2 regions of the Bradyrhizobium zaerense genome follow, and region 1 is predicted to be linked to the other one. Evidence: riboswitches for the same ligand, from Rfam matches in the RefSeq annotation. Region 1 holds a riboswitch; the other holds the start of a gene.
What was found. Region 1 has a riboswitch for cobalamin ahead of AB8Z38_RS10730 (DUF1636 family protein). Riboswitches for the same ligand answer to the same signal wherever they lie in the genome.

Region 1 (14,900 bases):
GGCGGAGAGCTGGACGGCTTCGCCGGATTTGAAGACCTACACCTTCAAGCTGCGCAAGGGCATCAAATTCCACAATGGCGAGCCGTTCGATTCCGCCGCGGTGAAGTTCTCGTTCGAGCGCAATGCCGTCGCCACCAGCACCAACAAGGACAAGAGCCTGTTCCAGAGCTTCGAGTCCATTGCCACGCCCGATGCCGACACGGTCGTGATCACCCTGAAAAACGCCGAGCCGAACTTCCCGTTCTTGTTGGGGCAGGCAAGTGCCTCGATCGTCGAGCCGAAAAGCGCGCCGACCAATGTGACGCAGCCGGTCGGGACCGGGCCTTACCAGCTTGGCGCCTGGGCCAAGGGCTCCTCGATCACGCTCAACAAATGGGCTGACTATCGCAATGCCTCGGCGATCAAGCTCTCCAAGGTGACGATCCGCTTCATCTCCGATCCGGCCGCGCAGGCGGCTGCGCTGCTGTCGGGCGACGTGGACGCGTTTCCGCGCATCGCGACCCGCGTCGTTGCCCAGTTCAAGGCCGACCCGCGCTTCACGGTGCTGATCGGCGGCTCCAAGGCCAAGACCATCGTCGCCATCAACCATCGGAAGAAGCCGCTCGACGACGTCCGCGTTCGCCGCGCCATTCTCGCTGCGATCGACCGCAAGGCGATCATCGAGGGTGCCGTCGAAGGATTCTGGTACGCCGATCGGCAGCTTCTACACGCCGGGATCGCTCGGCTATGTCGATACCACCGGCATCAACCCTACGATCCCGAGAAGGCCAAGAAGCTGCTGGCCGAGGCCGGAATCACCGCGCCGATCGAGCTGTCGCTGAAGCTGCCGCCGCCGCCCTATGCGCGGCAAGGCGGCGAGATCGTCGCGGCCGAGCTTGCCAAGGTCGGCATCATCGCCAAAATCGAGAACGTCGAATGGGCGCAATGGCTGTCGCAGGTATTCGCGCCCAACGGCCCGCATAATTTCGACCTCACCATCGTCAGCCATGTCGAGCCATTCGACCTCGTCAAGATCACCGAGCCCGACTATTACCTCGGCTACAACAACGCCGCCTTCAACGCACTGTACAAGCAGATCGTGGCGACCCCGGATGATACGGCGCGTGCCAAGCTCCTCGGCGACGCCCAGCGCATGCTGGCAACCGACGCAGTCTCCGCCTATCTATTCCAGCCGCAATGGCCCACCGTCATCAGCAAGAAGCTGAAAGGCGTCTGGAAGGAAGTCCCGCAGTTCGAGAACGATTTCTCGGCGTGGTCCTGGGAGTAGGGGAGCGAGTCAGCCCGTGCCCGTTGTTGTGCCCTCTCCCCCTTGTGGGTAGGGCCCAATCGCATATGAGGCAGATTTCTCTGTGGCCATCCTTCGAGACGCCCGCCTTTGGCGGGCCCTCAGGATGAGGTCGGAGCACGGGGCAGCAAATTCGACGGGTGCCGATGCTACTTAGCCTCATCCTGAGGAGCGCGCTCTTGCGCGCGTCTCGAAGGACGAGGCGCGCGCTCACACCGCCCAAAATGCCATCTGCGATGGCCCTGCCCTTGTGGGACAGGGCAGCAACGCTGGTTGATACAAACTCACACGGGTGAGGGGTCTGTCTCCGCATATGAATCACGCAGTTGAATTCGCGGAGCGAGACGCCTCAAAGGCTCCTTGGCAGCACGCAAGCTCCGGACGTGATAGCCCTGTCTCTGAACGGCTGACTTGATCTCGTCGCTGACTTTCCGGACCCTTCTTCTGGTCTTGCGCCATTTCTTCTTATAGCAAAAGACGGGTAGTGCCGCGCCGGTGCTTAGAACCAGCAAATCGCGCCTGTCACTGTGATAGACTTCGTACATGTCGCCCCCACGATCATGAATGTTCGGTCCTCTCGACAGCTTAGCTTGTTGGATGGCTGGGCGGATTTAGATTTGATAATCGAGAGCAAACTGGCAGCCCCAGCAGGCTGTGAATTGCGGGGAAATCACCGGCGGGTCGGCACGATCAACTTACGTTTCTGTTTGTATGTCGTTGCCATGCGACGTCAACGCACCAATTTTGCTCTGGATCAATACGAGCTGGCAGTCGATGAGATCGTCGCCGCTTGTGACGGTGATCTGCGCGATGCGCTTCGAGCGCTCATGCTCCTCAATGAGCAGTTAGAGTACGAGCTGGCGCTTATGAGGGGAGCGTGCGCTCCTGACCAGACGCTGCACTAAGGTAACCTGACCGCGCGTCGATCACGCTTGCACGCTGCGTGGCCGATCCCCGAACTCCTATTTCTCGACGGCTCCGGTCCAGTCTTTGAACCCTCCTACGTTGTAGACATTTTCGTAACCCATATCCTTAAGCAACTTACCCGCGAGTGCCGCGCGTCCGCCAGAAGCGCAATAAAGGATCACCGTTTTGTTCTTATCAAAATTCTTGTCATGGTAAGGAGACTCTGGGTCCGCTCGAAATTCCAGCATTCCGCGTGACACATTCAGTGCGCCCGCGATCTTGCCGCTGGCGGCCACTTCAGGTGCATCTCGAACGTCCAAAACCAGAGTGTTGCCCGCGTTGATCATATCGGCGGCTTGATCAGAGCTGATCTTCGGAACCGCGGCGTGGGCCGCTTCAAGCATCTGCTTTACTGTCGTTGCCATTGATTGCCTCCGTTTTCCAACCGGGATCGGCAGCGGTAGAATTGAGACATCCCGCGAACTGACGCAAGTGGCAATCACGATAGCTTCATCTCGTACAGCCGGCGATTTCGGAATAATCGCATTATGCCCCTGTTTTGCCCGACGAGTCAAACCGGCTCATCGCCTGCACACGTAAGCCGTTGATTTTGCTGCCGCCGCCTACTGTGCATGGGGTTGTTTTCCAGAAATATGATGTTCGGCGCCGCGGCGGTCCGCGTCGCTTCTCGGAATCAGGCCGCTTCCGCCGTCACCTTGCCGATCCAGTCGCGGGCGAGCGTCACGTCGGCTTGTTACAATTGGTGGCCTGCCGGCAGGACCTTGTGGGTCACGCCGGCTCCCGCTTCCGACAGCAGTGCGGCGAGCTTTGCCGAGTTGCTTGCGGGCACGATCGGATCGGCTTGCCCTGACAGCAGCAGCACCGGCTTGCCGCCAAGTTCGGCCTTGGGCGGATCCGACAGCGGCACCATCGCGCGCAGCAGGATCGCGCCGGCGAGAACGTCCGGCTTCAGCAGCAACAGCGCTGCTGCGATGTTCGCGCCGTTGGAGAAGCCGACCGCGACCGGCGCGGCGATGCCGTAGCGTTGCCGCGCCTCGTTGACGAACTCGCCGAGCTCGAGCGCGCGGCGGCGCACGTCCACCTCGTCGAACACGCCCTCTGCGAGACGGCGGAAGAAGCGCGGCATGCCGTGCTCCAGCACGCGTCCGCGCGGCGAGAGCAGGGCGGCCCCGGGCGAGATCATCTTGCCGAGCCCGAGCAGGTCGTTCTCGTCGCCGCCGGTGCCGTGCAGCAGCAACAGGGGGCGAGCCCGCGTCGCGCGCGGGCTCGAAACGATGGATGAATGAACTCTCGGTCATGACACGCTCTCTTCCAGGCTCGGCAGCACGTCCTCGATCTGCTTGCGATGGGCTTCGAGGAAACCCGGCAGCTTCAGGTCGCGTCCCAGCGTCGCGACCGGTTCGTCGACGGCGAAGCCGGGGATATCGGTCGCGATCTCGAACAGCACGCCGCCGGGCTCGCGGAAATAGACCGAACGGAAGTAGTTGCGGTCACGCTGCTCGGTCGGATGCAGGCCGTGATGAGAGACGAGCCTCTCGGCCATCTGGCCCTGCTCGGCGTCGTCGGCCGCGCGGAACGCGATGTGGTGCACCGAGCCGCCGCCCTGATGCCCGCGCAGAAAGCCCTTGGCCTCGTAGATGTCGACGACACTGCCGTGCAAATCGCCGGGCGCCTTGAAGCGGATCACCGATCCCTCGCAACCCGTCTCCTTGAAACCGAACACGTCGGTGAGGACGGCAGCCGTTTTGGCCGCGCTGTCGAGCAGCAGCGTCACGCCATGGAAGCCGCGGATCGCATGCTCGGCGGGGACGTCGCCGTTGCTCCAGCCCGGCTCGTTCTCGGCACCGGGGATGCCGACCAGTGCGAGCGCCATCCCGTCCGGATCGGTGAACGGCAGCACGGATTCGCCAAAGCGCTTTTCCAGCGCCTCGTAAGCGATGCCCTTCTCGATGAAGCGCTGCGTCCAATAGCCGAGCGAGCGCTGCGGCACGCGGAAGGCGGTCTGATGGGTCTCGCCGACGCCGCGGCGTCCGGCCGGCGCTCCAGCCCAGGGGAAGAAGGTCAGGATGGTGCCGGGCCGGCCGGTCTCATCGCCGTAGTAGAAATGATAGGTGCCGGGGTCGTCGAAATTGACGGTCTTCTTGACGAAGCGCAGGCCGAGGTCGCTTGTGTAGAAACCGAAATTCCTGATGGGATCGCCGGCAATCGCGGTGACATGGTGCAGTCCGGACATCGTCGTCCTCCAAAGTTCGGGGAGCGGGTCTTGCTCTGGGCGGAAATATCGTTCCGCTTTGGATTGGAGACAATCCATGCAAACATGACGTCTATGTCTACGATTTGGAACCAATCGCGAGAACCCGCGCTTGGATAAGGTGGCCAGCCTGCGGGCCTTCGTGAAGGTGGTCGAAAGCGGCAGTTTTGCCGATGCCGGCCGCCAGCTCCGGCTGTCGCGCTCGGCGATCAGCAAATACATCGCCGACCTCGAGCAGAGCCTGGGCGTGCAGCTCCTGAACCGAACCACGCGGCAGGCGAGCCCCACCGAGAGCGGCCAGCAATATTTCGAGCGCGCCGTCGTGATCCTTTCGGAGATCGAGGCCGCCGATCAGGCGGTGACGCAAGCCCAATCGGCGCCGCGCGGATTGTTGCGCGTCAACGCGCCGATGTCGTTCGGCACGATGCGGCTCGGGCCGGTGCTCGCCGAGTTCATGGAAAAATATCCCGAGCTTCAGCTTCAGCTCGTGCTCAGCGACGACCTGCTCGATCCCGTGCAGGACGGCTTTGACGTGACCTTGCGGATCGCGGAATTGGAGTCCTCGAGCCTGATCGCTCGCAAGATCGTGGCTGTCGCGCGGATGATCTGCGCGTCGCCGGATTATCTCGCGCGTCACGGCACGCCAAAGCATCCGCAGGATTTGCGCGAGCACGCATCGCTGACCTACGGCTTTCTGCTGACCGGCAATCAGTGGAAGCTCACCGGCGCCGACGGCGATCACTGGATCCAGCCGGCCTGGTCGCTCTGCGTCAACAATGCCGAAGTGCTGCGTGATGTCGCGATCAAGGGCAGGGGGCTGGCGTTGCTGCCGGAGTTCATCGCCGCCGACGCGTTAAGGAACGGCAAGCTGCGCACCGTGCTGGAGGATTATTCTGCCCCGCCGCTCGCGCTCTACGCGGTCTATCCGCCGACGCGGCATCTGTCGGTCAAGGTGCGGCTCTTCATCGATTTTCTCGTCGAGCTGTTTGGCCGCGAGGATGAAGCTGTTGCGCGCCGTCGCTCCCGGGCGAACTGAGCGCTAGCGCCGCAGCGTGAACTCGTCCGGGCCGCGCCGGTGTTCCCACTTCGCCTTCTCCAGCTCGGGCTGGTCGCATTCGGCCTCGGGGTAGCCGATGCAGAGATAGGCGATGAATTTCCAGGTGCCGGGCACGTCGAGGATGGTGTGGATGCGGTCCGGGCTCAGGATCGAGACCCAGCCGAGCCCGATGCCTTCGGCGCGCGCGGCGAGCCACATCGCGGTGATCGCGGCCACCACGGAATATTCGGTTGTCTCGGGCATGGTCGCGCGGCCGAGGCCATGGCCGACATCGCTCGCCTTGTCGGCGAACACGGCGAGGTGGCCAGGCGCTTGTTCGAGGCCCGACAGTTTCAGACCGGCGTAGCGCGCCGCGCGTTCGCCGGCATAGCAACTCAACGCATCGGCGTTGCAGGCCTTGAAATCGTCGATCACGGCGCGGCGCCTTGCGGCATCATCGACGGTGACGAAGCGCCAAGGCTGGCTCAGGCCGACCGATGGCGAAAGGCACGCCGTCTCGATCAGCCGCGCGATCGCGCCATCCGGCAGCGGATCGGCGCGAAAGCGGCGCACGTCACGGCGCCACACGAACAGCTCGCGCAAGTGCCGGCGGAAAGTGTCGTCGAACGCGACCATCAACTCATCCTCCCGCGTGAAGGCTGGCTGCGGCGACCAGCAGGATCAGGATCTCGCCGGTCTGCTCGAAAGCGCCGAGGATGTCGCCGGTTTGCCCGCCGATCTGGCGGATGGCAAGCCGCGCGAGGATCAGTCCAGCGAGCGAGAGCAGGACGAGGCTGGCCAGCGCCTTGCCTGGCCCAAGCGCAATTGCAAGACAGAGCGTTCCGATGCCGAACGCGATGGCGACGCTGCGGCCCGGTGGCGCTCCGGCGCTTGCGGAGAGCCCGTCAAGCCGCGCCGGCGGCACCAGCGACATGAAGGCCGGAACGCCCGCACGCGCCCCGGCATGCGCGGATGCGAGCGCCAGCGTCACCAACCACGGATTGGCGATCGCCGCGAGCGCGCTCCAGCGCAGGCCAAACGACAGAACCAGCGCGCAGGCGCCATAGCTGCCGATCCGGCTGTCGCGCATGATATCGAGCTTGCGCTCGCGCGTCCGTCCGCCGCCAAGCCCATCGGCGGCATCGGCAAGTCCGTCCTCATGCAACGCGCCGGTGATGAGCGTCGTCGTGGCCAACGCGAGCAGGGCGGCGGGGCCGGACGTCAATCCCAGCTTGCTCGCGATTGCGTAGGCCGCAGCGCCAGCCAACCCCACCAACAATCCGGCGACGGGCAGCGCCCAGGTCGCGCGTGCAATCGCACCATCAGCAGCGGACTTCGACGATCTGACCGGAAAAATCGCAACGAATGTTGTCGCGATCCTGAGATCGGTGATGATGTCTTTGAGAACTTCGGCGCGCGGCATCATTTCAGCTTCATCGGCAGGCCGGCGACAACGAACTCGACCTCGTCGGCAACAGCTGCAACGGTCTGGTTCATGATCCCGGCAGCATCGCGAAAGCTGCGCGCCAGCGCATTGTCGGGGACGATGCCGAGGCCAACCTCGTTGGTGACGAGAACGACGGGGCTCTTGAGGCGGGGCAGGGTAGCGGCGAGCTCCGTCACTTCGTGGGACCAGTCGCGTTCCGCGTGCATCAGATTGGAGAGCCACAGCGTCAGGCAATCGACCAGCCTTGCGCCGCTGCCGTCGGTTGCGACCAGCGTGGCGACGAGATCGAGCGGCACCTCGCGCTCGATCCAGTCGGTTCCACGTCGCCGCCGATGGGTTGCGATGCGCGCTTCCATTTCGGCATCGAGCGTCTCGGCCGTCGCGACATAAACCGGCTGGCCGGGAAAAGCGCGTGCGCGGCTTTCCGCGCGCTTGCTCTTGCCCGATCGTGCTCCGCCCGTGATCAAAATGACGGCCATAGGGTCTCCTGCGGCCAGCACTAATCACCAAACGCGGCCAAAGACAAAGCCGAAATCCGTAGGCCGGGGCTTGCGCCCGGACCGTGGTTTGCGCAACAGGGGCGGGACGGGAGGCGCATGTGGGTTTTGCGGGTGCGATGGCGGTGGCGATGGCGGTGGATGCCCTTCTGGGCTGGCCGTCATGGCTGTTCGCGCGGATCGGCCATCCCGTGACCTGGCTCGGGCGGCTGATTGCGGCCGTCGATTCCGCCTGGAATAGGTCCTCCGATCCGCCTGCGCTTCGCCGTGCCGCCGGTACCGCCGGAGCACTTGCCGTGATTGCACTCGCCGCCGCGCTCGGCTGGGCGCTTCAATCGTTGCTGATCTCGGGCTGGATGCGGCTCGTGCTGGTGGGCATGCTCGCCTGGCCGCTGGTCGCTTTGCGCTCGTTGCACGATCATGTCGCAGCGGTCGCAATACCCTTGCTGGCCGGTGATATCGCCGCTGCGCGAGAGGCTGTCTCGCGCATCGTCGGCCGCGATCCGGCCGCGCTCGACCAAGCCGGTATCGCGCGCGCGGCGATCGAGAGCCTGGCGGAAAACGCCTCGGACGGCATCGTGGCGCCGGTGCTCTGGGGTGCGCTGTTCGGCCTGCCCGGCATCCTCGGCTACAAGGCGATCAACACGCTGGACTCCATGATTGGCCATCGCACTGAACGCCACGAGGCGTTCGGTTGGGCTGCTGCACGGATCGACGATGTCGCCAACTTCATTCCGGCGCGGCTGACCGGATTTCTGTTCGTGCTGCTGGCGCCGCGGCGATCCAAAGCGTTGTCGTGCATGACGCGCGATGCGCGTCGTCATCGATCCCCCAATGCCGGCTGGCCGGAAGCGGCCATGGCCGGCGCGCTCGGCGTGCGGCTCAGCGGTCCTCGGATCTATCATGGCAGTATCACGAGCGAGCCGTGGCTGAACGAAGCCGCACGCGATCCGCTCGCCGCGGACATCGTTCACGGGCTGACGATCTACCGCCGCGCCATGGTGTTGCTGGCCGGCGTGCTTGCGATCCTGGCTTTCGCGTGAAAGAACATCGCATGCGCGAGCACGGTGGAAATCTGGATCAGGCCCAGCGGCGTTTTGGCGGCCGCGCGGAGGACTGGATTGATCTGTCGACCGGGATCAACCGGCTGCCATATCCAGTCGGCGAAGTGAGCATGCGCGCGTGGAGCCTGCTGCCTTCGAGGTCCGATATCGAGGCCCTGCATCGGGCCGCGCAGCACGCCTATAACACGAGCGCGCCGGTTGTCGCGATGGGCGGCGCGCAGACCGCCATTCAACGGTTGCCGCAACTTGCGCCGCCCGGCCGGGCGCGCATCCTCGCGCCGACTTACAATGAATATGCCGCGGTGCTATCGGCTGCCGGCTGGAATGTCGCAGAGGTCGGCGAGCTCGATGCGCTGGCAGGTGCGGACCTCGCCATCGTCGTCAATCCCAACAATCCCGATGGTCGGTGTTATAAACCAGCCGATCTGCTCGCGCTGCTGCCGCGCGTGCGAAGACTCGTGATCGACGAAAGCTTTGCCGACGCGGTTCCGCATGGGTCGCTCGCTTCGGAAGCGGGGCGGCCCGGGCTGCTGATCCTGCGCTCATTCGGAAAGTTTTACGGGCTTGCGGGCCTGCGTCTCGGCTTCGCGCTTGGCGACGCGTCCGACATCGCCAATCTCGCCACGGCGATCGGCCCTTGGCCGGTCTCTGGAGCGGCGATCGCGATCGGCTGCCGCGCCTTGGCTGACGATGCTTGGGCCGAGGCAACGTCAGCGCGGCTTGCAGCGGATAGCGACAGGCTCGATGCCATGGTGCAATCGCAAACCTGGAGGCTCGTCGGCGGCACGCCATTGTTTCGTCTCTATGAGATGCCCGACGCGCTCGCCATGCAGGAAAAATTGGCGACCGCCCGGATTTGGCCCCGCGTCTTCACGCAGCGGCCGAGATGGTTGCGCCTTGGACTTCCCGGCAGCGAGACGGAATGGACGCGTCTCGGCGAGGCGCTTTCACGTTAAGCACTCAACGCGCGAGCGCGAGCAGGCCTTCGACATCCAGGTGCGTTTCGATGTGATCGGCAAGCGCATCGAGCGCGCTCTCGATCCTGGCGTGGTAGGGCTCGTCGCCCGCGGGAATGTCGAGCCTTGCGAGATACGCCTTGCGGAAATCGTCGGATGTGAACAGGCCGTGCAGATAGCTGCCCTGCACGCGCCCATCGCATGAGATCGCGCCTTCCGGCTCGCCGTCGACTTTCGCGAACGGGCGGGCGCGATCCGGCCCGTCAGTGCGGCCGATGTGGATTTCGTAGGCCTGAATCGGTTGAGCCGTGGCGGCGTGCAAGGCCGCAACACGCGTCAGTGTCTTCTGCGCGCTCATCACCGTCGCGACGTCCAGAAGCCCGAGGCCCGGCGTGTCGCCTGCAGGACCTTCGATGCCGCCGGGGTCGGCGACGCTGCGCCCGAGCATCTGGTAGCCACCACAGAGACCGAGCACATGGCCGCCTCTGCGGTGATGCGCGAGGAGATCGATGTCCCAGCCCTGCGCGCGCAGGAAGGCGAGATCGCCGCGGGTGGATTTCGAGCCCGGGATGATGACGAGCCTGACGTCGCCGGGGATCGCTTCGCCCGGACGCACCATGACGAGATCGACACCAGGCTCGAGCTTGAGCGGATCAAGATCATCGAAATTGGCGATCCGCGACAGCGCGAGGCAGGCGACCTTGCATTGTCCCGGCTTTCGCGCGTCACTCCAGGCCCTGCGCGTCTTCGGCTGGCAGCTCGCCGGCACGGCCGAACCACGGCAGCACGCCAAAGCCGCGCCAGGATGTTTTCGCTTCGATGAGCCGGTAGCCGTCGTCGAACAGCGTGGGATCGCCGCGGAACTTGTTGATGACAAAACCCTGGATCATGGCTGCATCGTCCGGATCGATCACCGTCTTGATACCGACAAGCTGGGCAATGACGCCGCCGCGGTCGATGTCGCCGATCAGCACGACCGGCACGTCGGCCTTGCGCGCGAAACCCATATTGGCGATGTCGGCCTTGCGCAGATTCACTTCGGCCGGGCTGCCGGCGCCTTCCACCAGCACGAGATCGGCACGCGCCTTGAGGCGTTCAAAACTCTCCAGCACCGCGCCCATCAGCTGCGGCTTCATCGCCGCATATTCGCGCGCGCGCGCAGTCGCGACGCGTTTTCCATGCACGATCACCTGAGCGCCGATATCGGTCTCGGGTTTCAGCAGCACCGGGTTCATGTCGGTGTGCGGCTCGGCGCCGGCTGCGAGTGCTTGCAGTGCTTGTGCGCGTCCGATCTCGCCGCCGTCGACGGTGACGGCTGCGTTGTTCGACATGTTCTGCGGCTTGAACGGCAGCACGCGCAGGCCGCGCCGCGTGAAGGCGCGCGCGAGGCCGGCGACGATAAGCGATTTGCCCACGTCCGAGCCGGCTCCTGGATCATCAATGCGCGCGCCATCGTGTGTGCTTCAGAACTCGACGCCGGGTTGCGCCTTGATGCCGGACCGGAACGGATGTTTGACCAGCGTCATCTCGGTGACGAGATCGGCGATCTCGATCAGTTCGTCCTTGGCGTTGCGACCGGTCAGCACGACATGCGTCATCGGCGGCTTTTGCGTCTTAAGGAAATTGACGACCTCTGCGATGTCGAGATAGTCATAGCGCAGCGCGATGTTGATCTCGTCGAGCACGACCATGCGCAAGCTGGGATCGCAGATCAGCTCCTTGGCCTTCTCCCAGCCGGCGCGTGCGGCGGCGATGTCGCGGGCGCGGTCCTGCGTCTCCCAGGTAAAACCTTCGCCCATGGCGTGGAACTGGCACAGGTCGCCGAAATGGCCGGTGAGCAGGCGCCGCTCGCCGGTGTCCCAGGCGCCCTTGATGAACTGCACGACCGCGCAAGGGAAGCCGTGGGCAACACAGCGTACGATCATGCCGAAGGCTGAGGAGGACTTGCCCTTGCCGGCGCCTGTGTGGACGATGATCAGGCCCTTTTCGCCGCTCTTGGACGCCATGATCTTGTCGCGGGCGACCTTGATCTTCGCCATTTTCGTCGCGTGGCGGGCATCGGCTTCTGCGGCCGTTTGGCTATCCGGTTCAGTCGTCATCTGACGGGGTCCTTCGGCTTGACAAGAGGCGGCCGGGGGCAAATGGTGGGCCAGCGTTGGTTCCTGTCCTACGACAGGCGAAGAGGGAATGCGATAGGGTCCGAATCGGCGAGATTTGGGTCCAAAATGCAGCCGCCCCCGCGACCGTGACCGGAGAGATGCCCGAAGCCACTGATCCCCTGGGGATCGGGAAGGCGGGGGATCGAAGGGCAAAGCCCTGCTCCGCAAGCCGGGAGACCTGCCAGCGTGGAAGTTTTGGACCGGCGGACGGGGTGTTCCGCGACGGGGAAGCGAGCCTTCGCAAGAATGCTTCGCGCGCCTCTTCGCCTCCCGCTGTTTATTCTGGAAGAGGCGATGACTGTCACACTTCACGTCTGCATCACCTGCCGCGCCGGCGAGACGCCCGCAGAGGGCGAAGCTACCCCGGGCAAGCGGCTGCACGGTGCGATCCTTGATGCCGGTGTCCCGGACGGCGTCAATGTGGTTCCCGTCGAATGCCTGTCGGCCTGCAGCCAAGGTTGTTCCGTCGCGCTCAGCGCGCCGGGCCGCTGGTCCTACGTCTATGGGCGCCTGTCGGAGGTGCATGCAGGCGATGTGATCGCAGGTGCCGCAGCCTATGCCGGGGCGCCCGACGGTATCGTGCCCTGGCGCAGTCGTCCCGAGATCTTCCGCAAGCAATCGCTTGCCCGCATTCCCCCCATCGTGATCGTGCCCGAGGCCGCAGAATGATGACGCTCGCAAAAGTTCCGGTCACGGTGGTCACGGGCTTTCTCGGCTCCGGCAAGACGACGCTGATCCAGCATCTCCTCGCAAACCCCATCGGCAAGAAGCTCGCCGTGCTCGTCAACGAGTTCGGCAGCCAAGGCGTCGACGGCGACATCCTTAAATCTTGCGCCGATGCCAATTGTCCGGAAGAAAACATCATCGAGCTCGCCAATGGCTGCATCTGCTGCACCGTGGCTGACGATTTCATACCGACCATGGAGAAGTTGCTGGCGCGGCCGGTCAGGCCCGATCACATTCTGATCGAGACGTCCGGGCTTGCGTTGCCGAAGCCGCTGCTCAAGGCGTTCGACTGGCCGGAGATCCGCTCGCGCATCACGGTCGACGGCGTGATCGCGCTCGCCGATGCCGAAGCCGTTGCCGCCGGCCGTTTCGCGCCGGATCCGATTGCGGTCGAAGCGCAGCGCGCGGCCGACGGAAGTCTTGACCACGAGACGCCGCTGTCGGAAGTGTTCGAGGACCAGATCGCCTGCGCGGACATCGTGCTGCTGACCAAGGCGGATCTTGCCGGCGCCGCAGGGCTCGAAGTCGCCAAGGCCGCGATCACCGCCGAGATGTCGCGCCGCGTGCCGATGCTGCCAGTCACCGATGGCGCGATCGACGCGCGCGTCATCCTCGGTCTCGGCGCTGCGGCCGAGAATGATCTCGCCGCACGCCCCTCGCATCATGACGGAGAGGAAGAGCACGAGCACGACGATTTTGCTTCCGTCGTGATCGATCTTCCGGAGGTGAGGGATATCGATGCGCTGGTCGCTTCGGTCCAGCGTCTCGCGCGTGAGCAGAACGTGCTGCGCGCCAAGGGCTATATCGCGGTCGCGGGCAAGCCGATGCGCCTGCTGCTGCAAGCAGTCGGCGAACGCGTGCGCCACCAATTCGACAAGCCGTGGGGCGCGGGTATCAGGCAGTCAAAACTCGTCGTGATCGGCGAGCACGGCGATATTGACGAAGTCGCGATTAGAGCGGGACTTAATATCTGATGCACGTCGTCTTCCGCGAGAGCCGCGGTCTCGAGGAGACCGCAACGCCAAGAGACATCGGCCAGGACCCGGCCGGTCTCGTGGTGCTCTCGTTCTCGGATTCCGATCTTGCGGCGTTTGCGGCTGGCTGGCGACGCGGCCGCGACAGCCTGCCGTCGCTTCGGCTGGCCAATCTCGCGGAGCTTCGTCACCCGCTCTCGGTCGACACCTATGTTGAGCGCACGCTGTCGCAGGCGCGGGGCATCCTGGTGCGCCTGATCGGCGGGGAGTCCTATTGGGCCTATGGCCTTGCCGCTCTGCATCAGCTGGCGAAGGATCGCAACATCGCGCTGGCGGTGCTGCCGGCCGATGGCCGTGACGATACGCGGCTGGATGCGTACTCGACCTTGCCGGTCTCGACGCTGCGGCGGCTGATGGTGCTCTGCGACACCGGCGGCCCGGTCGCAGCGCAAGCCGCGATCGCGCAGCTCGCGCTCGCCTCGGGCCTCTACGCCGGTCCGGTCGTCGGCGAGATGACCGTGCCCGAGATGGGCTTTTACGATCCCGCGCGTGGTGTGATTGTCGCGCCGTCAGACGGCGACGGCAGGCCACGCGCGCTGGTGACCTTCTATCGGTCCTATCTCGCCGCCGCGGACACCGGCCCTGTCGACGCCCTGATCGCGGCGCTGCGCGAGAAGGGGTTTCACGCCTATGGTGTGTTCGTCACCTCGCTGAAGGCTGTGGGCGTCGCGGATTGGCTGCGGGCTTACCTCGCGCAAAATCCGCCGGCCGCGATCGTCAATGCGACGGCGTTCTCGGCCATGGGCGACGATGGCACGACGCCATTCGATGCCGCACCGTGCCCCGTGTTCCAGGTCGCGCTCTCCACGGCGCGGCGCGAGGACTGGGCGGCGTCGCTGCGCGGCCTGTCGCCCGGCGACCTCGCCATGCATGTGGTGCTGCCCGAGATTGACGGCCGCCTGTTCGCGGGTGTTGTGAGTTTCAAGTCAGCGGCGGATCGTGATCCCGATTTGCAGTTTTCACATCTCGCGCACAGGCCCGATGCGGAGCGCGTGACTGCTGTCGCCGCGCGCGTTGCGGCGTGGCGGCTGCTCGCGGAGAAGCCGGCCAGCGAGAAGCGGCTGGCGATCGTGCTCTCGAACTATCCGGGTCGCCCGCACCAGATCGCGCATGCGGTTGGGCTCGATGCGCTCGCGTCGGTCGAGGCCTTTGTGTCCGATCTCGGCGAGGCCGGCTTCGACGTCGAGCCGGTCCGCGCGCTCGGCGAGAGCTTGCCGAGGCAGCACCTGGCCTGGAGCATCGCCGATTATCGCGTGGCGCTCTCGCGCCTTCCGCCAGCTTTGCAGGAGGGCCTCGCGCAAGCCTGGGGGCGCCAGAGAGCGATCCGAGTTGCCGCAACGGCGCATTCCAATTCGCCGCGATCCAATGCGGCCGATCGATCATCGCGGTTCAGCCCGAGCGCGGCGAGGGGACTACGCGCGCCGCCGATTATCACGATCTCGCCCGCACGCCGCGCCATGCCTATGTCGCGTTCCATCTGTGGCTCCGCGCGCAGGCGATTGACGCTGTCGTGCACAT
Region 2 (14,900 bases), 1.6 Mb from region 1:
TGAACGGTATTTTTCTTGCCCAGGTAATTTATGGTAAAAAGGGCCAAGACCTCGGACCGAAGTGGTCAGGTGCGGATTTCACGCATTGCAACGTTTGCAAATTGGTGCATCACCACTGTTACGGCGGTAATAGCGCTTGGGTTCGTGGGACTTGCGCTCAAGGACATACCCATCACGGCGCTGTCGAATGCAAATCCTGAAATTATCCAGGTTGCCATTCTGAGCGTTTATATTTCGTGCTGGGCTTACGGGACCAGCATCGACACGAAAATCCAGGGTGGAATATATGCGGACGACCCACAGGGAGGACGTGTCCGGACCGGATCAATTGTTGCTGTGGCCTTTCTCGCGGTTATTTCAGTCATTTTGCTGTCCGTGAGGTCGAACGAGGTGTATTTCGCGCTGGCCCTGGCTGCTTTTACTACGATCGATGTGCTGGGATGGCTGTATCTGCGCTACTGGTTGTTGCCAGGAATCATTAAGGCAAGCCGGGACAAGTTTGAGGATGAGGATGACTATTATGGCCAGATGATTCTGAACAAGGTGGCGTCCCAAATCATCGGTGACTGGAAGTGGCGAAGACAGATCCCGCTCGCGCTTATTGTTTTGTTGATTATTCTAATAGCTGTGTTCCCGCGGCTGCACGAAATTGTTGCGGAGAACGTTCACAAGCTGGTCCCGGCGCTTCCTTCCGAAACTATAAGACCGCTCCTACAGGATTTCTTGCTGCTGGCGTTCGTTCTCGTATCAGAGTTGTGGCATTTTGGTGTGCGTCTGAGTACGCTCCTGACTATTCGCGTCCTGAATGAGATGGAGGAGAAGTTCACGTTAGAACCGGCCATCGGGCGTGACCGATCCCGAAAGCCCAGGGGTCGGCGCCGGCGTTCTTCAGGATGATCAGCTTCGGCTTCCGTGACGGACCCTGTTCGTCGATGCCGCGCTAACGAATATGAACGGCTCCACTTTGAAAGTCGACGCAGCCAAAGATCGGTTACTTGCCGCATTGAAGCTCGACGGAGGGACGAAGAAAGTATCGCCCAATCGCTCACCTTGAACATCACCGAGCACCGGCATTTCGGGATCGGACTCATCGCTGCCGTCGTCGCGCTTTCCGCTTTGATCAGCATGTCCGTGGACTGGTTGGAATGATCCCACTTGCTGCGGCGTACCTTCTGCCAACCATCATCGGCTTCTAGGTTCGGCCTGGCGCCATCCTTAACGTCGTCTTTTGCTTGACGTGCTCAGCTAACTTGATTCTCCGTGTGGGCGCCGATTGGTCCTCGGAATCCGCATTGGAGGCCATGTCATGGCCTTCGATACTTGGGCCGGCGAAGACTCCGGCCGGAATCCCGCTCTAACGATGTCGGATTAGATCTGCCCTCCGGATGGAAGATGCCCGTGGTGCAAGCGGAGATCATCTCCTCCGAATCGATCGCTCTGCCTCGCGCGCCTTTCGCTTCTGTAGGGACGAGTTGGCTGCTGCAGTAAGCCGCCGCGTCGGTTCACGACCTAGCGTTCGACCCGTTAATCTTCCCTTTGGAGCTTCTCGCGCTCCTGCCGAAGCGCTTCGGTCTCTCGGGCGATCTCGCGTCCTTCGCCCAGTTGATCCTGGAAACGCTGGCGGGTCTCGGCGAGAACAGCGGGGGCGAAGGATTCAGTCAGCCGAATCTCGATTGCAGATCGGGCACTGCAGGGTGAGTTCATGAGCGCTTTTGCCGCCGTCGGATTAGATGTCATGAACCCTCCGTTTCGGCAGCTCTTAGGCCCGAATAAACGTGATCCGGCCCCCTTCGCCACGCTTCCGATGTGGCTTCACCTTTGTTTCGACGTCCTGATCGAACGACGTCAGCATGCGCAGCAGCTTTTCCACGGAAACCAACTTGAACTGCCCTCGAAGCAGCTTGGAGAGGTTGGGCTGCTTCACGCCAACGAGCTTCGCGGCTTCGGTCTGAGTGATCTCCCGCTCCGCCGTCAACCGCTTCAGTTGTACAATGAGGGCTGCCTTGAGTTGGTACTCGTCGGCGGGGAGGCGGTTGGCCGGCAACTTCTTCTTCGTGCTCGTGATCGGGCTGTGTTTATTCCGTGTCGATAGCTTCGGTGTCGCGCAGGCGCCGCCATGCGAGGCCAGTTCGTCCTTGAATGCGGATCGCCGGCCAAAAGAGCTGCCGATCGGACCGGGAGAACGTCAATTTGAACGCTCTACCGCGCTCGAGTGCCTTTGGAGTTTTGCCTAAACTTTTGCGGGTGTGCTCGTCTTGGAGGACGGCATATATAGCCCCGGGAGCACATATGTGTGTGCCTAAGAATATGGACAGTAATTCGTGTGCGCGCACCTGCGGAATTCAGCGTAAGACACGTCACTTGGATAGAAGAGATTCTGGCCAATCTGTGAATTCCAACTCGAAGCTACGTAGGCCAGTGGGTTTTGTCGTGAATTTAAGGGTCTTCCCTGAAAGGTCGGCCAATGAACCAGATGCGAACTTGAAAACTGTCGTGCCGGAAGTTGCGACCCCAATGCCTTGCTCGCCTTCCATGCTAGAGAAGTCGGTCGCCTCGGAGAGTTGCCCAATTGCAACTCCCTCCAGCGCGTGGTGAAATTCTATGGACGCCAAGTATGTCCTTTTGTCAGCAGCCCACTCGCTGACCGACACTGCTGTGATCCCCGCGTCGGTCAAGAGACCACCTGCAATCCGGCAGCCATATTGAACGGTGAGAATGACCCGCTCATTCCGAACTCCGGCCGGCTCTCGATCGGCGGCAGTGATCGTGCACGAGTACCGCCTTGTTTCCGCAACCGCCCCCATGCTTAGCCCGATCCACTCGAGAGCGGAACATAGTAGAAAAGCGAGAGCGGGTCTTATCATTCGACTGCACCTGATCTGAAATATCGTTCGCCTGCTCTGTACAATCTGACGTTACGGGCGATTCAAGCTCCTTCGATCGCTCTGCCGGATCAACGTTACTCAGGTGACTGCGGTGTTCGCAGAAACGAGGCGAGCGGTATCCCCCGGCAGCGCCCTTTGATGGGGGCCGGAACGACTTCATTATTGGTGCGCAGCGGGCAGCACGTCGGTGAACCAAGGCTATGGGCCGAGCTTTTCAGGTCGGCGGCGGCCATGAGGGGCGCGACGGCCCGCGGCGCCGGAGCGCTACATTCCTGACTCAGGCGCAGGCGCTCTGTGAGCGGACGCTATTTAACGCGGAATGCTCCCGCGGCACGGTCCCGAAATTTTGCTTCACAATCTCAATGTAAAAGGAAACGTGGCCGAGACGAGCCGTTCAAAGGCAGACTGCCGCTCAAGCAGACGCTCCTCGAGCATCTTACGCTGGAGATCATCTAGCTCGCTTTGAAGCCTTCTGCGACAACGCCAAATGTCGTTCCGTACGGATCTGATCTCATTCAAGCGATCGTCAATCGAAGCCATGACGGATACCGTATCCCAACTTGAACCAGCCATGGACAAGTGCTCAATCGCTCCTTCCTCGGATCTCAGGACTTGGGCCATCTGCGGACATGATGTCACGATCTCCTCCCAGCGTGTCCTCTTGTATCGGCGTCTTTCAACGCAAGAGCACGAAGTAGCGGCTGCTCGTGCAGAAGTTCAGCTTATTTTGCCCTCAGCGCGCAGGATTTCAAAAGCTAGCAGCAGCCCGTGAGTGGGCCGACTAGGTAATTCAGCCAACACCCGCCGGATCAGGGGTCAGGCCGGTCACCTGTCGAATTGGCTAGGACGGTCGCACCGTCAGACTCTGGGCAGCCGCGCCTTTCAGACTTGAGCATGGCAATTGCCATGCCACCGAACCTCAGGTGGAATTGAACAAGCCATGTTCGGTTCGGAGGCTCGTCCTTGCAAACGAGCCGGGGCTTCGCGGCGGCGGCGCGCCAGAGCGCCCCGCATATGAGTCGGAGAGGCTTCAGTCGGCAGGGCTCGGCGAAATCGTGAACAACGCGCACCGCCGGGCGCCTCGGGTCAGTGTCTCGCCCAGCTGCGTAGGTCTTGTTACCGCCATTCCCGCGTACGGCCGGCAAGCTGGCAAGCGAACCTCACCACAAAAGTATCTGCGGTCATCTCTAGCCGGGCCTGGCGCTTGTGGCATCTGTGACACTGAATGTAGTGATCAAACCAACACATGCGACTTTGTTTGTTCGTCCGGACTCGTTTTACAACTAAATCAGCAACTTGCGCCTCCGGCGCAACTGGCATCGCAGTTGCTAATTGTCCAATGACACCGTGAGCGCTGAGCGCGCCCAGCGGTATAAGACGGATACATCAACTTTGCGGGAGCGTATTGGCCAACCAATCGCTCGATGGAGCACCGATGCGGCCACCGGACAGCTTACTGCTTGCGGCACGGCTGTTGTTGTCAGATCGCCCATCACGCCGAACGTTGAGGCGCTAGTCTGATCCACCAGCAGAAAGGCCGCGCTCTAAGCTCGAAGCGAACTCGCGAATCACATAAGCCCCTCAAGCCCGTGCGTGAACGCTGGCGGCGAGCACCTCGAAATCGCACATTTTGATGCAGCCTCGCTTCAGAGGATCCGGTGCATGCTGCGCCGGACCGTCGAGGACCGCGTGGCATCGCTTTCGACTGTTTCCTTGTTTAACAATCAGAACTAATGAGGCGGTGTATGAACATGTCGATCCCGGAGCTTCGACTCGTGGCTGAAGCATCTATTTTAGCTGTTGGGCTGCTGATGTCGTCAGGAGCTAACGCGGACGATGATCTGATGAGAAACGCCAAGCAGATCTTCCATCCGATTCCCTCGGTCATTCCTGCGGTAAAAGACAATCCAGTGACGCATGGAAAGATCGAGCTCGGCAAGATGCTGTTCTTCGATCCGCGGCTATCGGCGAGCGGGATCATTAGCTGCAATACGTGCCACAATCTCGGGACCGGCGGAGTTGATGTCGGTCCGACTTCCGTTGGCCACGGCTGGAAGGTCGGCCTACGTCGGGCCCCAACCGTCTACAACGCAGTGTTCAATGCGGCCCAATTCTGGGACGGACGTGCCGCGGACCTCAAGGCGCAAGCCACCGGCCCTGTGCAGGCGAGTGCGGAAATGAATGCGACTCCGGATCATGTGCTCGGTATCTTGAACTCAATGCCCAGCTATGTCGTCTTGTTCAAGAACGCTTTTCCGACCGAAGCGAGACCGGTCACCTTTGAAAACTTTGCGAAGGCGATCGAGGCTTTTGAAGCGACTCTCATTACACCTGCGGCTCCATTCGATCAGTATCTCGAGGGCAATGCACATGCTCTCGATGATCAGCAGAAGTCCGGGTTGGCACTGTTTATGGAGAAGGGATGTTCCTCTTGCCACAACGGAATCAACCTCGGTGGACAGGCCTACTTCCCGTTCGGCGTGACGCAAAAGCCGAACGCAAGCGTGCTTCCGGACGCCGATAAGGGGCGGTTCGCTGTCACTAAGGCGGTCGGCGACGAATATGTCTTCCGCGCGGCGCCATTGCGGAACGTCGCGTTGCGAGCCCCTTACTTTCATTCGGGACAAGTTTGGAGCCTCAAGCAAGCTGTTGCCCTGATGAGTGAAGTCCAGCTCGGCGCCAAGCTTAGCGATAGGGAGGAAAGCGACATTGTCGCATTTCTGAATTCGCTGACCGGTCGGCTGCCTAAGATCGAATATCCGGTGCTACCAACGCGTAGCAACACGACACCAAAGCCTTCAATAGACAGATAGCCTTAGCAGCACAGGCCTCATTCCCTGCCGAACAGCAACAGATGATACGCAAGAAACCGGCATCCCGCAATGACGTCTAAATGAACGATCTTGTGCTGTCACTCATCACCAGCACTATCAAAAATGCCCGGCCTCCACGGGAGGCCGGGCAGAAGTCACGCAGGAGCGACGCTCCGTTCCGCATCGCACCAGCTTTCGTCGGTAGGGAGGACTACCGGCGATCGATTTACGGCGAGGGCACTCGCCGTCAAACAACAAGAAGCGGATATCGCTCCGCGCAACTTAGCGAGCCGCCAGCCTTCCGCTCCTGCCGGAAAGTTCAACACTTGCCACCACTTGCCAGCTGTCCGGTTAGCAAGGGGAGCCTTGATGGAGCTGGGATCCATCGCGCAGGCGGTTTGGCTGCCGTGTCCTGAAACTCAAGGGTCAGTTTGCCGTCACGCGGCAGCGTTTGGCAGCGCCCCGACACCAACAACTCTTCTCGAAGATCGGGCCAAGGCGCCAATTACGTATAAAATTCTGTAAGGGCGGTAAAATCGATTGTTGTGATGGGACACATCCACGCGATGGATAAATGAAAAGATAGGGCCGTGGTTCGCCTCCAGCGTTCGTGAGGTGGAATATGTCATCTGATCGGTGTGGCCGGCATGCTGGCGTCCTCCGGATTCGAGCTTGTCACCGGCTGTATGCGATCGCCTCCACCGAGGCAGACCGGCATTCGCAAGCGCTGGAAGGTTTGGGAGGCTCGCAAGATGTCCCGACCTCCCAAACCGCGTTCATCTTATTCACAAATACGTTGGCGACACGCTCCGTACGATCATGTCTCAGCCCGCAACTCGCGTGCGGCGGCCACCATATTGACGAGCGCGGGACGCACCTCCTCCCACCTTCGAGTTTTCAGTCCGCAGTCGGGATTGATCCAAAGCTGCCGATCGGAAACGCGCTGCCGCGCCAACACGATCAGCTGCTTGATCTCCGCTGCTGCGGGAATGCGCGGCGAATGAATGTCATAGACGCCCGGCCCGATCTCATTAGGATATTTGTAGCTCTTGAAAGCGTCGAGCAATTCCATTCTAGAACGCGAGGCCTCGATTGAAATGACGTCGGCATCCATTGCTGCGATCGCATCGATGATTTCGTTGAACTCGGAATAGCACATGTGGGTATGGATCTGAGTTCGATCAGCGACAGCGGAGGAGCAAATGCGGAAACTGTCCACTGCCCAATCGAGATAGTCCTTCCACCGCGATTTGCGTAGCGGCAACCCCTCCCGCAACGCGGCCTCGTCGATCTGGATCATGGTCGCTCCAGCCGCCTCAAGGTCGATGACCTCATCTCGGATCGCGAGAGCGATCTGTCGGCATGTCTCGCTCCGCGGGATGTCGTCACGGACGAACGACCAATTCAGGATCGTCACCGGTCCGGTCAGCATAGCCTTGACGGGTTTTTTGGTCAGGGACTGCGCGTAGCGCCACCATTTGATGGTCATGGGCTTCGGGCGGGAGACATCTCCAAACAGGATAGGAGGACGAACGCACCTCGAGCCATAAGACTGAACCCAGCCGTGCTTGGTAAATGCGAAACCCAACAGCTGCTCGCCGAAGTATTGAACCATGTCATTGCGCTCGAACTCACCGTGTACGAGCACGTCCAGGCCGATATGTTCCTGCCACTGCACGGTACGGGCTGTCTCTGCTTTGAGACGCTGCTCGTACTGCGTGTCATTCAGCGCTCCCCGGGCATGAGCCGCACGCGCATTGCGGACGTCGGCCGTTTGCGGAAAGGATCCGATGGTTGTCGTTGGAAACCTCGGCAATGCGAACGCGACGCGTTGGACGTCCGCACGCTGGTTGAACGCACTGCGACGGCGACGCATGTTATCGCCGATGGCGGCCATTCGTCGGGCGACGTTCGCACTGTGGATCTTGGGCGACGTTTCGCGGGTGACGGATGCATCCTCTGAGAGCGCGAGTTCATCGGCCACGTCGGCAGCATGGCCGGCCAGCGCTTTGCCCAATATCGAAAGCTCCTTGATCTTCTGCACTGAGAACGCCAGCCACGTCTTCAGATTGGGATCGAGATCGGTCTCTAGCTCAACGTCAGTCGGAACATGAAGTAGCGAGCAGGAGGGAGCAATCTGAACACGGTCCCTGCCCAGCTTTTTGACCATAGGAGCAAGCTGGTCGTGCAGCGCCGGCAGATTTGAGCGCCACACGTTGCGGCCATCAACGACGCCTAGCGAGACCACGAGATCTCCACGGGCTCTGGCGACAATCGCGTCCAACTGGCCGGGTGCCCGAACCAAGTCGACATGGAGCCCGGCAACGGGCAAAGCCAAGACCGTCTCAAGATTGTCGTCGACGGCCCCAAAATATGTGGCCAGCATGATCTTTAGAGCCGGCACGGCGTTAACGAAGTGAGCATAGGCCCGGCGGATAGCCGCCCGAGATGCTTCGTCGAGGTCCATCACTAGGCATGGTTCGTCGAGCTGAACCCATTCAGCACCGCGCGAGGCTAGTTCGCGGAGAACATCGACATAGACGGGGAGGAGCCGATCAAGCAGCGACAGCGGATTGAATGCGGGATTTACGCTCTTGCCAAGCTTCAGGAAAGTGACTGGGCCAACTAGGACGGGCCGCGTCTGATAGCCGAGGCTTCTTGCCTCCTCATATTCCTCGATCGGCTTCCGAGAGACATACTTAAAGATCTGATCCTGGTGAAATTCCGGCACCATGTAGTGGTAGTTGGTATCGAACCACTTCGTCATCTCCTGTGCGGCTACGCCGGGCCCATGCTGAGCGTGACCACCGTCCTGAGCGCCACGCGCCATGGTGAAGTAGGTTTTGAGCGACACAGGACCTTCGGTCCAGCCGTAAACGTCGGGAATGGCGCCGACCATTAGGCTGGTATCGAGCACATGGTCGTAGAGCGAGAAGTCATTCGAAGGAATGACGGTCGCACCGCGGGATTTCTGCCGAGCCCAATTAGCGGCACGAAGTCCACTCCCCGCCTCGAGGAGCTCGGCTTCGCTGGACTTTCCCGCCCAGTAGCTCTCGAGCGCGAATTTGAGTTCGCGTCGTGGGCCGATGCGTGACGTTCCCAGGGTGGCAACGGGAAGCGAAAGGATAGACATAGCTTAGACCCCATGATTGGGGCAAAGGCCATGGCGGACGCATACAGCGAACATCGCGTGAGCGACAACTGCTTGGCGCACACCGGGACACCCCGCCCGTGGACGATATCTTGTCGAGGCAGGTCTCCTGGCTCACGGGTCGTCGGTGCTGTCCGGCCTTCCCGAAGCCGCATGGCTTCAGTGACTTCGTTGGACAGCGGCTCGCCGCTTACAGTTGCGGGGGCAGCGCCGGTTTTGCACCGGCTTCCCTCTTAGCTCCGGATCAAACGGATCCAAAGACCGCGACGGCTGGAATTATGCGCACGAGGATCGATGCGTCAACCTACCGATTCTCGCGGCGATATTGCCCAAGCGATTGCGAGCGTACTAGCAGGGTGCGAGGGTCTGCGCGCGGCCTGGTGAACAGGCGCGGATCTGTGGAGGCTCCGCTTGTGAAATGCGTTCGCTTTCAACACCCTGCTCGCGTAAAACGGATGAACTCCGCGACCGGAACGAACCCGGGCCGTTTTCGCTATCTGTATGATCGCGACGAGGCTGGCCTTTTCCGTCAGCAGCTTTTCCAACCTGCGAGTCAGGAAGATGCGATCAGCCTTGGCCCGCATCCATTTGGTCATAGCCCATGAGGCTCCCTAGAAACTGGGAAGCCGGATTGCTCCAGGATCGCATGATCAAGTCGACTCCTTGGTGTTCGGCCGGCCCGCGACGAGGCACGAGGTCGTCCGTCTCCGTGAGGTTGGTTAAGATGATCTTCTCGGTACGCCAGGTATTCACGTGCTGAGCGACTTTGGCGCCGGCTTCGATGCGCTCGTGGCCGCTCGACGCCGATCTGCCTCGCCTCGGCTCGTCACTAGCGACCATCAGCCTCAACGCCGCCACTGGAGGATCTTCGTCCGACAGAGGCCCTTCGAGGGCCTCCTCGGAGTCGATCAGCGTCTTAAGCTCGTAACGATGTTAATCGACCTCGATGCGCCCCATGCGGCCGGTGGTCGCCTCAAGGTCGACATCTACGACTTCGTTCGCGAAATCGAGCGATGAGGCCTTCTGGACGCGGGCTGCTTATGCTGTCTTGGACGGGACACAGGTGTCAGGGACCGGACAGACCACCGCGCATTGCGGCGTGTCGCAATGGCCCTCGCACTCCGTACATTTTTTGGCGTCTATAACGTAAATGTCGCGCTTCAGGCTGATCGCCGCGTTGGGACACTCGAACTCACATGCGCCACAAACGGTGCATTGCGAAGCGACGATCTTGTAAGCCATGCCTTCCGACTCCTTAGGCGAGCGATGCCATGGGCGATCCCTTTCAAATGCCGTGCCAAACGCAGACGCGCTCAAGGTTGGGCAATTTGCCCAATTCGACTGTCCGGGGCCTAAGACCATGTTGCATCTGCGACAGCAACAGGCCGCTTCAATTCCAGGCTAGAGCCCTCGGGCCCTCTTGAGAGTCAGTCGCGGCTTGACCGCTGCGAGCGTCCGTCGGTTTGTTTGGGACGTCAGCGCGGGGGACAAGCGAGGCTCGACGCTTCCGAAACCGGCCGCGCGACAAAAAGCCGCGAGCGGACGCAGGTCTACGTCGGATCTCGGCAAACCTCCGGTCACACACCACCGACGGAGGTTTTCGCAAGCCTCGCTCATGGCTGCAACGCTAGCTCCGCGGATTGACTCGCTGGAGGCTTGCAAAAACGGGTTTGTGGTACAACAAGCTTCGGAGGCAAGTGAAGTTGCGACGGGGCGAGCGACACTGGCCTTGCCAAGTGACTGATTGAATTGCACTCAGCCTCATGCCTGGTGCCGAGTAGGCACGGCGGTGCTCGTGAGCGCTGCTAGGCTTCGCTTGGCCGCGCTCAGCCACTCGTGACGCAAGCTGGAGCATGGTTGAAAGATGACTGTGCAAATTGCTTCAGTGGCATGGCTTTTCCGAACAGATGGCCCTGCGCAAGGTCGAAGCCGAGTTCGGTCACAGCGATTAGGTCGGCCTGGCTCTCCACACCTTCGGCGACGGTGCGCACATTGTACTCTTTGGCTACATCGACGATATGGCGGCACACCGTTCGCTTGAGGGGCCCATTCGCGCAGCCGCCGACGAACTGACGATCCACTTTCAATTTCATGAACGGGAATTTTTCTAGGCCCATCAGCTGTGGCCAATTGGCACCGACATTGTCGATTGCAAGGCCAATGTTGTGAAAGCGAACCTCACGCGCAACCTGGACCAGGAGATCTAGGTTCTGGATAGCTTCCACGCTCTCGATTTCAATCGTCAAACCGCCGAAAGCGGGGTGCGACGGCATGCGCCGACAGAGATCGCGTACCGCCTGCGGGTCAATCAGGAATGCTGCCGGGAGATTGATGGAGAGATCGATCGAAGTTTGCTGCTCCAGAAGATAATGCCAATCCTTGATCGCGCGGTCGATCACGAACTGCGACAACTCCCTAAAATGCGGATCCTGAGGCTCCGGGATGAAATAGGCCGGTGGAACAACGCCCCAGGTCGGGTGCCGCATTCGCACATGCGCCTCTGCGCCGCGACGGCTAAGGGTACACGCGTCAAACTTCGGCTCATACCAGAGCTCAAGCCAGCCAGCATGTAAGGCTTCTCCGACATGAACCGCGGGACGGGGCGCCGGCTCTTTTGGCAAGAGCATGGCAATCCGATCGCGCAACGTCTCGGCTGCAAACGGCGTCCTGAGCGGCGGCAGCATAGCAAGCCCATATTCACTACCGACCTGCTGCACTGCCGCCATGATGATCGACTCTCGGGCTCCGAACGCCAGCACTCGGCCTGCAAATTCTTCGCGTACCAGTATCTCGAGCAATCGTCCAGGCTCGATGCGGTCCGAGCCAATGCCGAGCAGGATCAGATCAGGGAACTCCGTGCTGAGTACGAGCGGCAGCTCGTCAGCAGTCCTGCATTCGCTAATAACAAACCCCATATTCTCCAGCACATCCCGTAGAAAGGCGCGCAGATGCCGCTTGCCGACGGCCAGGCACGCCCGCGGCCGCACCTTACGTTGCCCGAAGATTACAGGTTTCCCTCCGACCAGTTCGGCCTGTCCATGTTCCATCGCAACCACTCCCGTTCCGTGACGGTGCCTTAAACGAGGAGCGAAGGTCTAAACAAGCTGTGCTTCCCGATATCTTTCGATTGTTCGAGATAAGCTTAAGATAGTGCATTAGTGTGCAAAATCTTTCGCGATCTTGCTCAGACGATTTTATCGGGCGCACGGGTGTGATACCTGTCGCGCTTCTCGCAACCTCGTACGAGTACGCACGCGAGGTGGGAATCTCTCGTTCGGACGCACCGAGCTGACGCCCTATGGCGCTGCGATCATCGTGGTGCACGATTTATTCAATCGAGTAGTTCGTGAGCGACGATCGGCAATCACTCTTAGAACGTTTGATCGGCATGACCGGCGTGTGCCGTTTGGTGATATGTTTTCCAATCGAAGGCAGTCCATCATGAGTTCGCAGCTGCTCAAGCCGCAGTCGTTCTGAGAACGGCAATGGCTTGCAATTACCTCAGCTCTGTTGCCTATAGCGAGTGTGGACGTCCTGCTTCCTACCGAGCCTGATAGTTGCTCTCAATTGCGTTTTCTGTCTCCTACTGAGCATGAATTTCCTCCAGAGGGCTAGGTCGGGTGTTCGTGTTGGCGCTGAAGCGCAAGGCCCGTCTCGCGGGGGCACGGCTTTGCGCAAGAGCGTGCCAGGAGATGAGAACGCGGTCGCAGAAGCGGTCGAAGAGCTACTTTCAGAATTAGGTGGCCCCGGACCGGAGTTCAGCCTTCAAGGCGCGAAGCAGGCGGCGTTGCGCCTGATTCAGGATCCCGAACGGGGTTTCATTTTGTCGTCGAGGAACAAGGCACCGGACAAGATTGTAGGGGTAGCTAGCATCTCGGCCGTACAGGCGGTGAGAGCAGCCGGAGCGTACGCGTGCTTCAGGAGCTATGGATTTCTCGTGACTTCCGGAGCTCTGACTGCGGTCGGCATCTGCTCGAGGCGGTAGATTCGGAGGCGAAGCGCCGCGGCTGGCAGATGATTGAGGTTGCCTTGCCTCCGGATGGCTATCCGGCCCTAGAACGGGTACGCCGCTGCTACGAGGAGAGGGGATATCGGGTTGGAGGATTGCGCGCGCGCAAGAGGCTTTGACAGTAGTACGACCTCTGCGCCACAGACTTAAAGCGTCTCCTGGTTTAGCGTGCTATCGGTAAAGTCCTTCAAGCAGTAAATCCTGGGGCTTGTTGCTTCTGAAAACGAACGCTTCACGCGTGCGTCGCCGCCGAGCATGATCGAGAACCTTGACGCTATGCGGTGCTGACTCCCAGTGCGAGCGGTTACCTCTTCGGCCTTCTTGGCGAGAACGTTCGAAAATATCAGCGACCAATCATTCTTCATTGTGGGAAGCGATACCGCGGCCCGCCCGAGCAAATGGCGACAGGTCGGCGGCGGCCCGTTGCAGGCGAAGCCCGACCCAGCCTTACGAATCGTTCTTTTGCGCCTCCCATGCAGTGCGATTTACTGACTCTGGTTTGAGATCACCGCACACAAACGCCACCCATTCGTCACCAGTTACATTCTTTGGGCAAGTGGCCAGGCCACTCGTCTACCACTCATTCCTGTATCTTGGTGCGGCGGACCGGCGCGTGAAAGGATTCCGCACCACCTTGCCACTCCTGCTGGCGAATTTCGAGGAAGGTGAGCGAGATCAGCCATCAACACTGATCCGGTAGCGTTCCGTAATGAGCAATGCGCCAAGTGCCGCGTCCAATACGACATTCGTGCAGCTTCCCCCTGCGCAGGACTGGATGCGAGCGGACCGCTTCGCCGTTTGGCGCCCAATACGAAGACGTGGCCGACGGAATCATGCGCGACAAAGAGCCTCCCATTTTGATCGACCGTCAGTCCGTCAGGACCGCTCGTCTCGAAGAACCAGCTGAATCGTCCGACTTTCCCGACGCCGCCGTCACGCATCAGCGGTACGCGCCAGATGCTATTGTCGCGCGTCACGTCGACGACACAGAGATTCTCGGGCTGGTCGAACGACGGTCCCTCAATGAAACAATCTACTGGCTATCCCCACGGTTCGCGTCTGCCCATTCCGAAGAAACACCCGGCGACGAAACTCCGCCGGCATCGACCAAAACACGCTGGTCTCAATCAGCTTGGGCGGAGATACTCATGATGGGCCTTCCAGTCTGCGACACGGCCGGCCCTCGTATTTGTAGCCGAACTGCTTGGGCATTGGGCCCTTGTTGCGATCGTTGCGCCCAGTTTGCTCCCAGGCGTGAGCCAGGATTCCGACCGCGCGCGACAAGCAGAAGACCCCCGCGCGAGCGGAGAGGCGAAGCCCAGTTCGCCGTAAATGACCGCGGTCGCGCCATCAATGTTCATCGGAATGAGCTTGCGCTTGCGCTGTTGCATCACCCGCTCGATCGCGCGAGCGGCCTTGGCATAATCGCCGCCGACACTGCCCTCCTCGGCTGCGGCATCCACCAGCGCCAATAGCGGGGCCGCGCGCGGGTCGACTGGATGAAACCGGTGGCCGAAGCCCGGCAGATATTTGCTGCGGGTTGCGGTGAAATGGTCGATTGCAGCGCCCGCGGCCTGCTCGATCTCTCGCCCTTGGCGCCGTCGCAGCACATCTTCGTAGAGTTCGACAGCCTGCTCCCCTGCTCCGCCATGCACGTCATCGAGCGTGTTGATTGCCGAGGCCATTGCGCCGTTCAGGGGCAGGCCGCAGCTCACCGCCATTTGGGCAATTGCAATGGAGGGCGCGTGCGGACCGTGGTCAACGGATCCAACCAGCGCAGCTTGCAGCAGCTGCTCCTGTGCTGGCGTCGGCAGATTGCCACGTAACATCAGCCAGATCATGGCGGGAAAGGAAACGCGGCCTATCAAATCTTGAATTGGATAACCGCGATAGGCGATGCGACCTGGCGCGATATCGCAAATGGAGGTTCGCCACCAACTGGCCGCTTGCTGTCGCAGTTCTTCTTCGCTCATTTCCGGTTCCATCTTTTGAACCTGCCTATTGCCAACCGCCGCAAGCCGTCGGATGTTATGATATCGGTC

Region 2: linked by a shared signal. The riboswitch ahead of metE (5-methyltetrahydropteroyltriglutamate--homocysteine S-methyltransferase) and the one ahead of AB8Z38_RS10730 (DUF1636 family protein) in region 1 are both predicted to bind cobalamin.

Annotation. Positions count from the first base shown of each region.
Region 1 is NZ_CP165734.1:2,140,517-2,155,416, reverse strand. Features, by position in the region: gene AB8Z38_RS10795 (ABC transporter substrate-binding protein) at 29-1,267, shown strand; gene AB8Z38_RS10790 (hypothetical protein) at 2,008-2,190, shown strand; gene AB8Z38_RS10785 (rhodanese-like domain-containing protein) at 2,248-2,616, opposite strand; partial or broken gene AB8Z38_RS10780 (alpha/beta hydrolase) at 2,946-3,510, opposite strand; gene AB8Z38_RS10775 (ring-cleaving dioxygenase) at 3,507-4,445, opposite strand; gene AB8Z38_RS10770 (LysR substrate-binding domain-containing protein) at 4,576-5,499, shown strand; gene bluB (5,6-dimethylbenzimidazole synthase) at 5,503-6,135, opposite strand; gene cobS (adenosylcobinamide-GDP ribazoletransferase) at 6,140-6,925, opposite strand; gene cobU (bifunctional adenosylcobinamide kinase/adenosylcobinamide-phosphate guanylyltransferase) at 6,922-7,425, opposite strand; gene cbiB (adenosylcobinamide-phosphate synthase CbiB) at 7,545-8,486, shown strand; gene cobD (threonine-phosphate decarboxylase CobD) at 8,498-9,463, shown strand; partial or broken gene AB8Z38_RS10740 (cobyric acid synthase) at 9,468-10,916, opposite strand; gene cobO (cob(I)yrinic acid a,c-diamide adenosyltransferase) at 10,927-11,562, opposite strand; cobalamin riboswitch at 11,603-11,823, shown strand; gene AB8Z38_RS10730 (DUF1636 family protein) at 11,917-12,291, shown strand; gene cobW (cobalamin biosynthesis protein CobW) at 12,288-13,322, shown strand; partial or broken gene cobN (cobaltochelatase subunit CobN) at 13,322-14,900, shown strand, end outside.
Region 2 is NZ_CP165734.1:3,781,270-3,796,169, forward strand. Features, by position in the region: gene AB8Z38_RS18355 (hypothetical protein) at 1-47, opposite strand, end outside; gene AB8Z38_RS18360 (hypothetical protein) at 70-897, shown strand; gene AB8Z38_RS18365 (helix-turn-helix domain-containing protein) at 1,760-2,044, opposite strand; gene AB8Z38_RS18370 (hypothetical protein) at 2,034-2,234, shown strand; gene AB8Z38_RS18375 (cytochrome-c peroxidase) at 4,631-5,698, shown strand; gene metE (5-methyltetrahydropteroyltriglutamate--homocysteine S-methyltransferase) at 6,516-8,831, opposite strand; cobalamin riboswitch at 8,931-9,130, opposite strand; gene AB8Z38_RS18385 (4Fe-4S binding protein) at 9,888-10,091, opposite strand; gene AB8Z38_RS18390 (EAL domain-containing protein) at 10,676-11,896, opposite strand; partial or broken gene AB8Z38_RS18395 (citryl-CoA lyase) at 14,005-14,831, opposite strand; gene AB8Z38_RS18400 (CaiB/BaiF CoA transferase family protein) at 14,887-14,900, opposite strand, start outside.